Regions from separate parts of the Massilia jejuensis genome, predicted to be linked through region 1. Evidence: predicted binding sites of a transcription regulator. Region 1 holds the regulator's gene; the other holds the start of a gene.
What was found. The regulator FNR, encoded in region 1, switches genes on or off when oxygen is low (the NO sensors DNR and NnrR bind a similar motif). The targets are predictions, from matches to a motif close to TTGATNNNNATCAA.
Positions count from the first base shown of each region.

Region 2: a site for FNR is predicted at 4,276-4,289, ahead of ACFPOU_RS15415 (universal stress protein). Genes of this name have one in related genera too.

Region 1 covers NZ_JBHSMS010000039.1:16,311-22,934, forward strand. Annotated here, with positions in the region: gene ACFPOU_RS12185 (DUF885 domain-containing protein) at 111-1,946, shown strand; gene fnr (fumarate/nitrate reduction transcriptional regulator Fnr) at 1,998-2,765, opposite strand; gene ACFPOU_RS12195 (TorD/DmsD family molecular chaperone) at 3,584-4,210, shown strand; gene ACFPOU_RS12200 (twin-arginine translocation signal domain-containing protein) at 4,230-4,451, shown strand; gene ACFPOU_RS12205 (formate dehydrogenase subunit alpha) at 4,471-6,624, shown strand, end outside.
Region 2 covers NZ_JBHSMS010000047.1:18,918-25,541, forward strand. Annotated here, with positions in the region: gene ppc (phosphoenolpyruvate carboxylase) at 1,470-4,217, shown strand; gene ACFPOU_RS15415 (universal stress protein) at 4,382-4,819, shown strand; gene lpxO (lipid A hydroxylase LpxO) at 4,837-5,736, opposite strand; gene ACFPOU_RS15425 (DUF6139 family protein) at 5,966-6,190, opposite strand; gene ACFPOU_RS15430 (methyltransferase domain-containing protein) at 6,463-6,624, opposite strand, start outside.

The DNA.
Region 1 (6,624 bases):
TTCGGCGGATGCCCGCGCAAGTTTGGGTGCCCTGTAAAGATTGTCCGCCCCGGCTCTTCCGTGTTAGATTCGCGCCGGCACTTCGCCGACCGATCACTACAAGAGACACCATGCCGATTTCCTCCCAGCGCAGCCTGCGCGCCGCCGTCGCCTCCCTGTTCGCCCCGCTCGCCCTCGGGGTCGCCATGCTCCCGGATGCCGCACTCGCCGCACCGGTGGCCAAGGCCGCCGCCTTGCAATCGAATGCCGCCTTCGACGCCTGGGCCGAGCGCTTTGCCGACGACTGGGTGCGCATGAACCCGCAGCTGGCCAGCAGCACCCAGTACTTCAGCGGCGCCGAACAGGCCGCGCTCGACCGCCAGCTGACGCCCCAGACCCCGGCCCAGCGCAGGAAGATGGTGGCGCTCGCCAACACCGGCCTGGCGCGCCTGGACAAGTGGCTGGCCGGCCCGCTCGACGAAACCCGGAAGATCTCGGCCCTGGTCATGCGCTGGTCGCTTGCGAGCGTGGTCGCCAACGAGCCCTATGAAGACTTCAATTTCGTGTTCTCGCAGTTCGGCGGCCCGCAGGTCGGCCTGGTCAACTACATGACCCAGACCCACCCGATGCGCACCGCCGCGGATGTCGACAGCTGGCTGGCGCGCCTGGAGCAGGTCGGCACGCGCATGGACGAAGCACTGGCGCGCGCCCGCAGCGCGACCGAACGCAAGCGCATTCCGCCGCGCTTCATCCTCGAGCGCGCGCAGTTCCAGGTCGACACCTTCCTGAAACCGGCCGCGCCGCAGAACGTGCTGGTGGCCTCGCTGGAAAAGCGCAGCGCCGAATTGAAGGACATCTCGCCCGAGGCGCGCGCGGCCGCCATTGCCCGAGCCACGCGCATCGTCGACGACAAGATCCGCCCGGCCTACCTGCGCGTGCAGGGCTTCATGGCCGAACTGCATCCGAAGACGGGCGACGCCGCCGGCATCTCGCGCCTGCAGGACGGGCGCGAAGCCTATGCGCGTGCGATCGCCAACTTCACGAGCACGAGCCTTAGCGCCGAGCAGATCCACGCGATCGGCCTGCGCGAGGTGGCACGCCTTGAAGGCGAGATGGACAAGCACCTGCGCGCGCTCGGCTTCATCGAAGGCAGCATCGAGGCGCGCATGAAGGCGCTCGACGCGACCTTCCAGCCGAAAGGAGAAGGGGACCCGCGTCCGATGATCCTGGCCAAGTACAAGGAAATGGTAAAGGACGCCCAGGCGCGCAGCGCGCCGCTCTTCAATCTGAAGCCGCGCGCGCCGGTGGACGTGCTGCGCGAGCCGCCGCTGACCGAAGCCTCGGCCGCCGCCCACTACAGCCTGCCGGCGCCGGACGGCAGCCGTCCGGGCGTGTTCTGGGTGCCGCTGCGCGGGCCGACGTTCGACATGATCCGCATGCGCAGCCTGTCCTATCACGAAGCCGTGCCGGGCCACCACTTCCAGCTGGCGATCCAGCAGGAGCTGGCCGGCATCCCGAAATACCGCAGCCAGCGCATCTTCTCCGGCGGCAGCGCGCACGCGGAAGGCTGGGCGCTCTACACCGAGCGCCTGGCGGTGGAGCAGGGCTGGTACGAAGGCGATGTCCCGGGCCTGCTCGGGGCGCTCGGCTCGGAACTGTTCCGCGCGCGCCGGCTGGTGGTCGACACCGGCCTGCACACCAAGGGCTGGACGCGCCAGCAGGCGGTCGACTACGGCATCAACGTCGAGGAAGTCGACCGCTATGTCGTCTGGCCTGGCCAGGCCACGGCCTACATGATCGGCATGCTGCGCATCGTCGAATTGCGCGAGCAGGCGAAGGCGCAACTGGGGCCGAAGTTCTCGCTGGCGGGCTTCCACGACATGGTGCTGGGGGCGGGCTCGGTACCGCTGGACGTGCTGGGACAGCTGGTCGACGGCTGGGTTGCGAAGGAAAAGGCGAAATCCTGACGGCGCGGGCGCGCGGCGCGCCCTCGGCTTAAGGGTGCCGGCGCAGCCCGATCAGCGCATCGGGCTGCACTGCTCGGTGCCGGCGGCGATCGCCTTGAGTTTGGCGGGCTCGAGCAGTCTCACCTCGCGCCGGTCGACTTCGATCCAGCCCTGCTTCTTGAAACGCGAGAGCAGGCGGCTGACGCTTTCGATCGTCAGGCCAAGGTAATTGCCGATGTCCTCGCGCGACATGCGCAGCCCGAACGCGTTCGGGGAATAACCGCGCGCCGCGTAACGCACCGACAGGTTCACCAGGAAGACGGCGAAACGCTGCTCGGCACGCATGTTGCCGAGCAAAAGCATGACGTTTTGCTCGCGCGTGATTTCCTGGCTCATGATCCTGTGGAAATGGCGCAACAGCGCCGGCACCTGGCCAAACAGTTCCTCGAGGCGGGGAAAGGGAACCTCGCACACTTCGCTGTCTTCGAGCGCCACCGCGTCGCAATGGTGGCGGTCGCCGCTGATGGCGTCCATGCCCAGCAGTTCGCCGGCCATCTGGAAACCCGTGATCTGCTGCTCGCCCGCCGCGTTCACCTGGTAGGTCTTGAAGTGGCCGAGCCGTACCGCGTACAGGCTGCGGAACGGTTCGCCCATCGCGTACAGGCGCTCGTCGCGCCCGAGACGCCGGCGGCGGCCGATGATCTGGTCGAGCCGGTCGATGTCGGCATCGTCGAGCCCCATCGGCAGGCAGAGCTGGTGCATGCTGCAGGCGCCGCAGCTGGCCTTGATGGCGCCTAGACTGATCGGCACTGTGGCGGGAGGGTGGTGGCCTTGGCTCATGGCAGTTGGAATTGGAGCGCAGAAGGGGGGAGTCGGCGTGGAGCCCGAGATGAACCGATTATAGCCCTGTCCGCATGGCGGTCCCGGCTTTTCCGACGGTGCCCACTATTTGGGAAGACCTCGATGCGACATGCGCGTGTGCGCCGGACCTGGCATCGACCCAAAACCGGTGGGGGCCACCTTCCCGGCGCCGGCCCGATCCTGTGCCGCTTTCGATCGCACTGCTGCCAGGCTCGCTGGAGCAACATCGGCGTCGCCGGCCGCTTATTGACGCGTTGGCGCGGCATTTCTCGGTTATACTAACAGGGCGAACTGTATCCGGCTCCAGCGCGTGCCTCTTTGTCACGGTATGGGAAGCCGCCTCGCCCCCGAGCAACCAGGGCTTTGGCCTGGTCGGCACGTTGTCTATCCTGTCCATCATCCCGATGTACACGGTCCGATCCTGTTGGGTCTGCCGTGGCGCGATGAACGCGGACGCGGGAGATCACGCATGCGCACAGCAGGTGACGACGCATCCATGCGTTGCCTGGGTTGGCTGCCTGGGGAGCGATCGGGCGGGGTACCAACGCGCTACCTGGTTGCCAGCCTGGTCCGGATCGTCGTGCATGCAGCGGGCATGCACTGATACCCGGGGGTGAGCACGTGCACAAAAAAAGTTCAACTGTGCGCGCAATTTGGTAGGGGAAGCCTTACACTTTCGATGAAGATTTATTAACGGAGCGTCGCCAGTGCCCATGCAGTCTGCCTCACCGGCAATTTCACCTCCCGCGGCGCAAGACGCCGGCCGTGCGAACGTCTCCGGCACCGTCGCAGCCGCAGTGACCGTCACTGCGCCGCTAGGAGCCGAAGACCAGGCGCGCGCCGACCTCTATGCGCTCGCGGCGCGCCTGCTGCTGGCGGCGCCTGACGGCCAGTTGCTGGCCGGCCTGGCGAACGCCGACCCGATTCTCTCGACCGGCGCCGAACACGCGCTGGCAGATGCCTGGGAAAACCTGGTGCTTGCCTCCAGCGTGATGGATGCCGATGCGGTGGCCGAGGAATTCGACGCGCTGTTCATCAGCAGCGGCACGCCGACCCTGAATCCCTACGGCTCGCTCTACCTGTCCGGCTTCATGAACGACACGCCCCTGGCCGAGCTGCGCGCCGACCTGGCGCGCTTCGGCATCGGCCGTGTGCGCGGCGTGTTCGAGTCCGAAGACCACCTGGGCGCCCTGTGCGAGACGATGCGCGTGCTGATCGCGGGCGGCCCCGGCATCCGGCGCCAGCCCCTGGAAGCGCAAAAGGCATTTTTCGAGGCACGCATCGCGCCCTGGTATGCGCGCTGCCTGGCCGACATGAAAAATGCCGCGGGTGCGAATTTTTATAGGCTGATCGCCGCGTTCGTAAGCGCGCTGCTGGCGATCGAGGCCGAAGCCTTTGCTGTCGAAGATGGCTTCGATGGCTGATTTACGCGAAGGGACTGCGATGAGCACCGAAAACAAACAAGGCAAGGCGGAACCGATCCCGGACCCGTCGCGCCGCAATTTCCTGAGAGCGGCGCCGCTGGGCGCGCTGGCGGCGGTCGCCGCGGGGGCCGAAGCGAAACCGGAGATCGCGCCCGTCGAGGCGGCGAAACCCGATGTCAAGCGCGGCTACCACGAGACCGAACACATTCGTCGTTACTATAAAACCGCCGCCTACTGGTGAGCGTACCCGGAGACAAGTCATGTCGCTAGTAAAGAGTTCAAACAAGGAAGGCGAACCGCGGGGTCTCAAGCGGCGCAAGTTCCTGGTCGGCGCCGGCGTTGCTGCCGGCGCCGGCGCGCTCGCGCGCCAGTTGCCCCTGAATGTCATCGAGCCGGCCCAGGCCGCCGAGGCGGCGGCCGAGCCGGCCAAGGTGGAACTGAAACGCACCGTCTGCAGCCATTGCTCGGTCGGCTGCTCGGTCGACGCCATCGTCAGCAACGGCGTCTGGGTGCGCCAGGAAGCGGCCTTCGATTCGCCGATCAACATGGGCGCCCACTGCGCCAAGGGCGCCTCGGTGCGCGAGCACGGCTTCGGTGAACACCGCCTGCGCTATCCGATGAAGCTGGTGAACGGGAAGTATGTCCGCATTTCCTGGGACCAGGCGGTCAACGAGATCGGCGACAAGATGCTGCAGCTGCGCCAGCAATCCGGTCCCGACTCGGTGATGCTCATCGGCAGCTCGAAGCACAGCAACGAGCAAGCCTACCTGCTGCGCAAGTTCGCCGCCTTCTGGGGCTCGAACAACTGCGACCACCAGGCGCGCATCTGCCACTCGACGACGGTCGCGGGCGTGGCCCAGACCTACGGCTACGGGGCGATGACGAACTCGTTCAACGACCTGCACCATACCAAGGCCGTGATGTTCATCGGTTCCAACCCGGCCGAAGCGCACCCGATCTCGATGCTGCACTTCCTGCATGCCAAGGAACTGGGCGCGAAGATGATCGTCGTCGATCCGCGCTTCACCCGCACCGCGCGCTTCGCCCACCATTACGTGCGCGTGCGTCCGGGCACCGACATCCCCCTGGTTTGGGGCATGCTCTGGCACATCTTCAATAACGGCTGGGAAGACAAGGAATACATCGCCGCCCGAACCTACGGCATGGACGAGGTTCGCAAGGAAGTGGCGAAATGGACGCCGGACAAGGTGTCCGACATCACCGGCGTGCCGGAAGCCTCGGTACGCATGGCCGCCGAAATGCTGGCCAAGAACAAGCCGTCGTCCGTGGTCTGGTGCATGGGCATCACCCAGCACCACGTCGGCACCGCCAACGTGCGTGCGCTCGCGATCCTGCAACTGGCGCTGGGCAACATCGGCGTGCCTGGCGGCGGCGCCAACATCTACCGCGGCCACGACAACGTGCAGGGCGCCACCGACGTCGGTCCGAACGGCGATTCGCTGCCAGGCTACTACGGCCTGGCCGAAGGCGCCTGGAAGCATTTCGGCACCGTCTGGGGCGTCGACTACAACTGGATGCTGTCGCGCTTCGCCTCGAAAGAGCTGATGGAAAAGCCGGGCGTCACCGTGTCGCGCTGGTTCGACGCCGTCAACGAGCAGAACCAGTACGTCGACCAGCCGGCCAACCTGAAAGCCGTCTTCTACTGGGGGCACGCGCCGAACAGCCAGACCCGCCTGCCCGACATGAAGGCGGCGATGCAAAAGCTCGACATGCTGGTCGTGGTCGACCCGTATCCGAGCATGACGGCGGCCATGCATGGCCGCACCGACGGCGTCTACCTGCTGCCGGCCGCCTCGCAGTTCGAAACCTACGGTTCGTGCACCGCCTCGAACCGTTCGATCCAGTGGCGCGAACGGGTCATCGCACCGCTGTTCGAATGCAAGACCGACCACGAGATCATGTACTTGCTGGCCAAGAAGCTCGGCTTCCATAACGAGCTGTGCAAGAACATCAAGGTCGTCATGAACGAGCCGGTAATCGAAGACATCCTGCGCGAGATCAACCGCTCGTGCTGGACCATCGGCTACACCGGCTGCTCCCCGGAGCGCCTGAAGCTCCATATGGAGAACAAGCACACCTTCGATCCGACCACCATGCGCGCCGAGTCCGGCCCTTGCAAGGGCGACTACTACGGCTTGCCGTGGCCGTGCTGGGGCACGCCCGAGATGAAGCACCCAGGTACGCCGATCCTGTACGACATCAACAAGACGGTGGCCGAGGGCGGCCTGCCGTTCCGCGCCAACTGGGGCGTCGAGTACAACGGCCAGACCCTGCTGGCGGCCGACGGCTCGACCAACAAGGGCTCGGAACTCGATACCGGCTACCCGGAATTCGACCACGTCTTCCTGAAAAAACTGGGCTGGTGGGCCGAGCTCACGCCCCAGGAACAGGCG
Region 2 (6,624 bases), on a different contig from region 1:
TATTCTGAAGGCGCACTTGGAACCGTAACAGGATAGTGTGAGCAAGTCGCGTTCGTTTCAAGGTGCGCAAGAACGCACGGCATTCTGTCGCTATCAGCGGGATATGCTGTCGGTCGACTCCTGCACACTGACGACGCGGGGAGGCGGCAACCGAGATCGGGCTACGGGTGGCATTTGACATAATATAGATTATGCGTCTTTTCGATGCGGTCGCTGTACCCGTTAAATCTCGTCGCACCTCTCCAGCGCACCAGATCTCGGAAGTAAAGCCATTAGGTCTTCAGAAGCAAAACTATGAGATGCCGCTGCTCGCTCCCGTCTTACGCATTTACGCCCAACCGCTTCCGGGCTTTGCATCGGCGACGCATCAGCCGTGCCTACAGGTTCCCGGATCGCGGCTGTAGTTGCTCGCGCTCCCCGAAGTCGGGACACGTCGTTCTGGCCCGGTGCGCCACTGCGCGCGAAGACGTTGGTCTAGTTGCAGAGTCTCGGCATGCACAAGCTGTTCACCCGCCGAGCCGGCCTTGGCCTCGGCCTTGTCGACTGCGATGGCGACGTCCGGCTGGTGTGGCTATTGACTCGACGCACGTCGACTGAGCGGATTTCCACAAGGTCGCCACCAGTCGCCAGTTGTCGTCGCTACTCGTCTGCAGATCCGCACGCTCGATGGAGACACGGGAGCGTTCGCACGGCGGGTTTTAGAACCGGCTCAATGCTTCGATCGGCCCCGACATGCTGCCGCTGCGCACCAGCAGATAGTGCGTGGTTGCCGTTGGCGTAATGCCATGTTGATTCGCACGCCGCGATCTTTATTCACTTTGAGCGCGAGACGTTCCTGACAAAGGCCGTTACTGTGCGCCGACTGCGAGGGCCAGGTTCGCGGCTCAGGCAGCCGGACAACCATTCCTTCATCCGGTTCCCCGCCCTCTTCCTCGAGCACGGATCTGGCCGCTCGACCAGGCCAGACGGCAGCACACGATGCTCATTCGACTGAATTAGGTAATTATCCTACCTAATGCCGGGCGGCGTGCTGATACAGCAGTGTGATTCCAACCAAAATATGTAATTAAATTACACAAAAAGGTTGTTAGCGCGGCAAAAAGTTTGTAAGCTGGGTCAGCCGATGCGCGCTTGGTGTTGGCGTCCGGGTCACGGCCGCATGGATCTGACCGGGGTACCGGCCTGCCAGGACCAGGCGGCGCCTGTCGCTGCGATCCGTACCTATCTGGCGAATCCCCGCGCACCGGAGGCCGCCCGGTGAACGGCGGCTGGGTATGCATCAGCCCGCTCACCGCCGTACCTGGGCGAACAGAGGGCGCCAGGTCATCGGCGGCTCGGCACCGGGATAGTCCGCACTTCCAGGCAGCTCGATCCGCATCGAAGCATGCCTGGCCCGCCACCAGCGCCGGCGGCTCGTGCGCCATGGCGCGCCTCGACCGACTCATGGCTTTACACATTGGAGACCTCGAATGATTCATGAAGAAGCCCACCATTTCAAGGAAGAGCTGTTGGGACGCGACATCCGCCAGCTCGGCCGCCTGCTGGGAGATACCATCCGCGCACGGCACGGCGACCAGGTCTTCGAAAGTATCGAATCGATCCGCAAGCTGTCGATCGGTTTTCGGCGCGACCAGGACCAGGCGACCCATGACGAGCTGCACGCCAAACTCGATGGGATGTCCTCGGACGAGGCCACGCACCTGATCCGGGCGTTCAGCTATTTCTCCCTGCTGGCGAACATCGCCGAGGACCAGCACCATATCCGCCGCACCCACGCCCACGTCGCTGCCGGCTCGGCGCCCAAGAAGGGCAGCATCGCCCGTGCGGTCGACTGCGTGTTCGAAGCAGGGCGCAGCGCGCAGTTGCCGGCCTTCTTCGAGCATGCCTGCGTCAGCCCTGTCTTCACGGCCCATCCGACCGAAGTGCAGCGCAAAAGCATCCTGAACTGCCAGATGGCGATTGCGCGCCTGATCGGCGACCGTGACCGCATGCAGCTGTCGCCCGAGGAAGAACGCGACAACGATGAAGCGCTCGGGCGCGGCATTTTCACCTTGTGGCAAACCCGCCTGCTGCGCCCGGCAAAGCTGTCCGTCATGGACGAGGTCGAGAACGGCCTGTCGTTCTTCGACAGCACGATTTTCAGCAGCCTGCCTCGCCTCTATGGCGCGCTCGAGGATGCACTTGCCGAGAAAGACAGCGCCTGGACCGACGTCGAGCTGCCGCCCTTCATGAAAGTGGGCAGCTGGATTGGCGGCGACCGGGACGGCAACCCGTTCGTCACGGCGGACATCCTGCGCGCGACCTTGAAGACCCAGGCTGCCCAGGTGCTCGATTTCTACCTGGACGAGCTGCGCAAGCTCGCTTCGCAGTTATCCCTGTCGCAATCCCTGTGCGGCTGCTCGGACGCACTGCGTGCGATTGCCGCGCGCGCGGCCGACGATTCCGCGCACCGTCTGGACGAGCCCTACCGCCGCGCCCTGTACGGCATACGCAGCCGCTTGGCAGCCACCCGCGACTGGCTGCGCTCCGACCTGCTCCAGGCGGGCGCTGGCGCCTATGCAAGTTCCGCCGAGCTGCTGGCCGACCTGGACGCGGTCCACCAGTCGCTGCTGGCGCATGGCGCCAGGCAGCTGGCACGCGGCCGCCTGCGCCAGCTTCGTCGTGCGGTCAAGCTGTTCGGCTTCAGCCTGGCGCCGGTCGACCTGCGCCAGAACGCCGACGTCCATGAACGCGTGGTGGCCGAGCTGCTGGCGCGTGCCCGGCCCGGCCTCGATTACCTGGGCATGGATGAAGACCAGCGCAGCACGCTGCTGCTGGAGGAGCTCAAGGGACGGCGGCCGCTGCTCTCCATGTTCGAACACTACTGCGCGGAAACTGAATCCGAACTCGCCATCCTGCGCGAAGTGAAAAGCGCGCACGCAAGGTATGGGCGCGAGTCGGTCTCGAATTACATCATTTCGAAGGCGGCCAGCGTGTCCGACCTGCTGGAAGTGGCGTTGCTGATGAAGGAATCCGGCCTGTTGCGTCCGGCGCCGGTTGCGGCCGACCTCAACATCATTCCGCTGTTCGAGACCATCGACGACCTGCGCGCGGGCCCCGCCATCATGTCGCGCGCCTTCGGCCTTCCACCCTACCTGGCCTTGCTGCAGTCGCGCGGCATGGTGCAGGAAGTGATGCTCGGTTACTCCGACAGCAACAAGGATGGCGGCTATGTGACATCCGGCTGGGAACTGCACAAGGCCGAGCTCGAGCTGGTCGAGGTGTTCGGACGGCACGGCGTCAAGCTGCAACTGTTCCATGGGCGCGGTGGCTCGGTGGGACGCGGCGGCGGCCCAAGCTACGAGGCGATTCTGGCGCAGCCGGCCGGTGCGGTACAGGGCCGCATCCGCCTGACCGAACAGGGTGAAGTCATCACGGCCAAGTATGCCAACCCGGAAGTCGGACGCCGCAACCTCGAAGTGCTGGTCGCTGCCACGATGGAGGCCACGCTGCTGTCGCACGACGTGCCGGAGCCATGCGCGGACCAGGTCGACGCAATGGAATCGCTGTCCGCCGAAGCGCTGCGTGCCTACCGCTCCCTGGTCTATGAAACGGCTGGATTCGAGACGTATTTCTGGGAGTCGACGGTGATTTCCGAAATCGCCGCGCTGAACATCGGCAGCCGTCCCGCCTCGCGCAAGAAGTCCAGGTCGATCGACGACCTGCGCGCTATCCCGTGGGTGCTGAGCTGGGCACAGTGCCGGCTGATGCTGCCGGGCTGGTACGGCTTCGGCACGGCGGTCGAGTGTTTCGTTCGAGAGGCGCCTGCCGAACGGCTGGCGCTGCTGCGCACGATGTACCGGGAGTGGCCGTTCTTCACGACCCTGCTGTCCAATATGGACATGGTCCTGGCCAAGAGCGATATCGCGATCGCCAGCCGCTACGCGGAACTGGTCAGCGACGAGGCGCTGCGCACCGGGATCTTCGGCGCCATCAGTGCCGAGCACGCGCGCACGGTCGCCGCGCTCAGGCAGATTACCGGCCAGGACGAACTGCTGGGGGCCAATGTACCGATGCAGCGTTCGCTGCGCAACCGCTTGCCTTACATCGATCCGCTCAACCACCTGCAGGTCGAACTGCTGCGGCGCTATCGCGACGGCGCCAACGACGAGTCGACGCGCAGCGGCCTGCACATGTCGATCAACGGTGTCGCTGCAGGCTTGCGCAATAGCGGATAGCACGGAGACACACATGCCGTCCAAATACGGACGGGCGTTCGCCCTGACTGCCGCGCATTTGATATTGATCAAAGCACACCTTGCGCCAAATCGCAGACTAAAGTGGACCGCACGCGGATGATCACGCGCCGACGCTGGTCGCGCGACGGGTTCAAGGAGCAACCATGTTCAAGCGCATTCTGTTACCGACCGATGGGTCGGAGTTGTCGGCGCGCGCCGTGCTGGCGGGCGCCAGTTTTGCCAAGGAAATCGGCGCCCAGGTGGTCGGCCTCACCGCCCTGCCCGATTTCAAGGCCTTCACGGCCAACACCGAGATGCTCGAGAGCACCGAGGGCGAATACCTCACCGCCAGCGAAGCGCGTGGGAACCATTATCTGGCGGCCATCGCCGATGCGGCCCGCGCCGCCGGCGTCGAGTACACGCTGCACCTGGTCCGGTCGGACGATCCGCACGACGCCATCCTGCGCACCGCGCGCGATCACGGCTGCGACCTCATCGTCATGGCTTCGCACGGCCGCCGCGGCCTGCGTGGAATGTTGTTGGGCAGCGAGACGCAGAAAGTGCTGCTGCACAGCTCGATTCCGGTGCTCGTCTACCGCTGAACGCAGTCCGACGCCGCTTACAGCCAGTAGATGAAGCCTGCCAGGGCCACGATCAGCGCGAGCTTGGTCAGCTTGTAGGCGGTGCCGTTCCATGCCTTGTAGCGGCGCCGGTACTGGCCCATGAAGTGCGAGATCCGGAACAGCTTGCTCACCAGCCCGGTCTGGTCGCCCGTTTCGTTGGGCGAACTGGCGGCCGTCATCATGGTGCGGCCAAGCCAGCGGTTGATCGCGGACATCCAGCGGTAGCGCATCGGCCGTTCGATGTCGCAAAACAGGATGATGCGGTCGCTGTCGCTGCCGTTGACCGCCCAGTGGATATAGGTTTCGTCGAATACGACGCCCTGCCCGTCGCGCCAGCTGTGGCGCTCGCCGTCGACTTCGATGAAGCAGCGGTCGTCGTTGGGCGTGGCCAGGCCCAGGTGGTAGCGCATGGAGCCGGCGAAGGGATCGCGGTGCGGATTGAGCTTGGCGCCAGGCGGCAGTTCGGCGAACATCGCCGCTTTCACCGTGGGAATCGACTGCAGCAGCGCATGGGTGCGCGGGCACAGGCGCGCCGCCGAGGGATGGCTGGCGTCGTACCACTTCAGGTAGAAACGCTTCCAGCCGGTCTTGAAGAAGGAATTGAAGCCGGCGTCGTCGTTCTGCTCGGCCGCCTTGATCTTGTTGAGTGCGATCAGGTTTTCCGCCTCGGCGCGAATCAGCTGCCAGTTCGCCTGCAGCGGCGCGAGTTCGGCAAATTCACGGACAGGAATGTAGGGCGTGCTGGGCACACGCGAGAACAAGTGCATGAAAAAATTGATCGGCGCCATGAACGACGAATGGTCGAACAACTGGCGCGCAAACGGCAGGCGGACCTTGCCGCGAAAGTGAATATGAAGCACCGCGAGGAAATAAAAACCGACCACCGCCCACTTCATCGCGCCCCCGCATCCGGCCTGCGCGGCCAGTGTCAACTTGAACAGGGCGCAAGAATAGCACATCCACCAGGCGCCCGTCGGCGGCCCGGTGAAATCGGCATTGCTGTCGTTTGGGCGCCTTGGCTTGCCCGGTCGGCGCGTCCGCAACCGCGAACGTCCGCGGCCGAGGCCGCATCGACGCCGCATCGACGCCGCGGCGGCGATGTCCAGCGAATTTACCGGAGTGCCATCACTGCAGCGCCGTCATGGCATAGCCTTTTTCGGCGATCTGGCCACTCAGGTTATCGATCTGAAAGTCAGGCAGCTGATCGGCATTGTCGTCGATCTCGAAGGCGCGGGCCTCCACTTCCCAATCCGTGTTCGTGGCTTCTTCGGGGATGTTGCGGGATTCCGGCACGGCCAAGTAGGAGAACTTGCCGTCGCTTTCGGATCTGCGGTAAATGTCCAGGCGCATAATTGTTTCCTTACAGTGAAAGCGCGCTTCCGGATGGAAGCGCACCGCTCCACAGTAGGCGATGGCGATGGGGGTGTCTGTTAATTGCCCCACAAATTGCCCCACACTCTGCCGGGCACTTCGCCCATCGCCTTATGTGCCCGCCAAGCACGCGCCGCCAGCATCACGGCCGCGCGCGGAAGGCTCGGAACGGCGTCGACGCCGATGCCCAGCAAGCGTAGCGGCAACAGGATCGGCAGGACCAGCCGATACAGGACCAGCCGGGCGGACGCTCAAGCCGGTTCGAGCGTGCGCGCGCTTGCCGCTTGCGCCGTGCAAGCCTCGTCGAGGGCGAGCGTGGCGCGCAGCGCGGCCTGCAGGCTCGGGATCGACGCGCCCGCGCGGTACTGGAAGGCGACATGGACGACGTCGCCGGCGACCACGTCCAGCGGCCT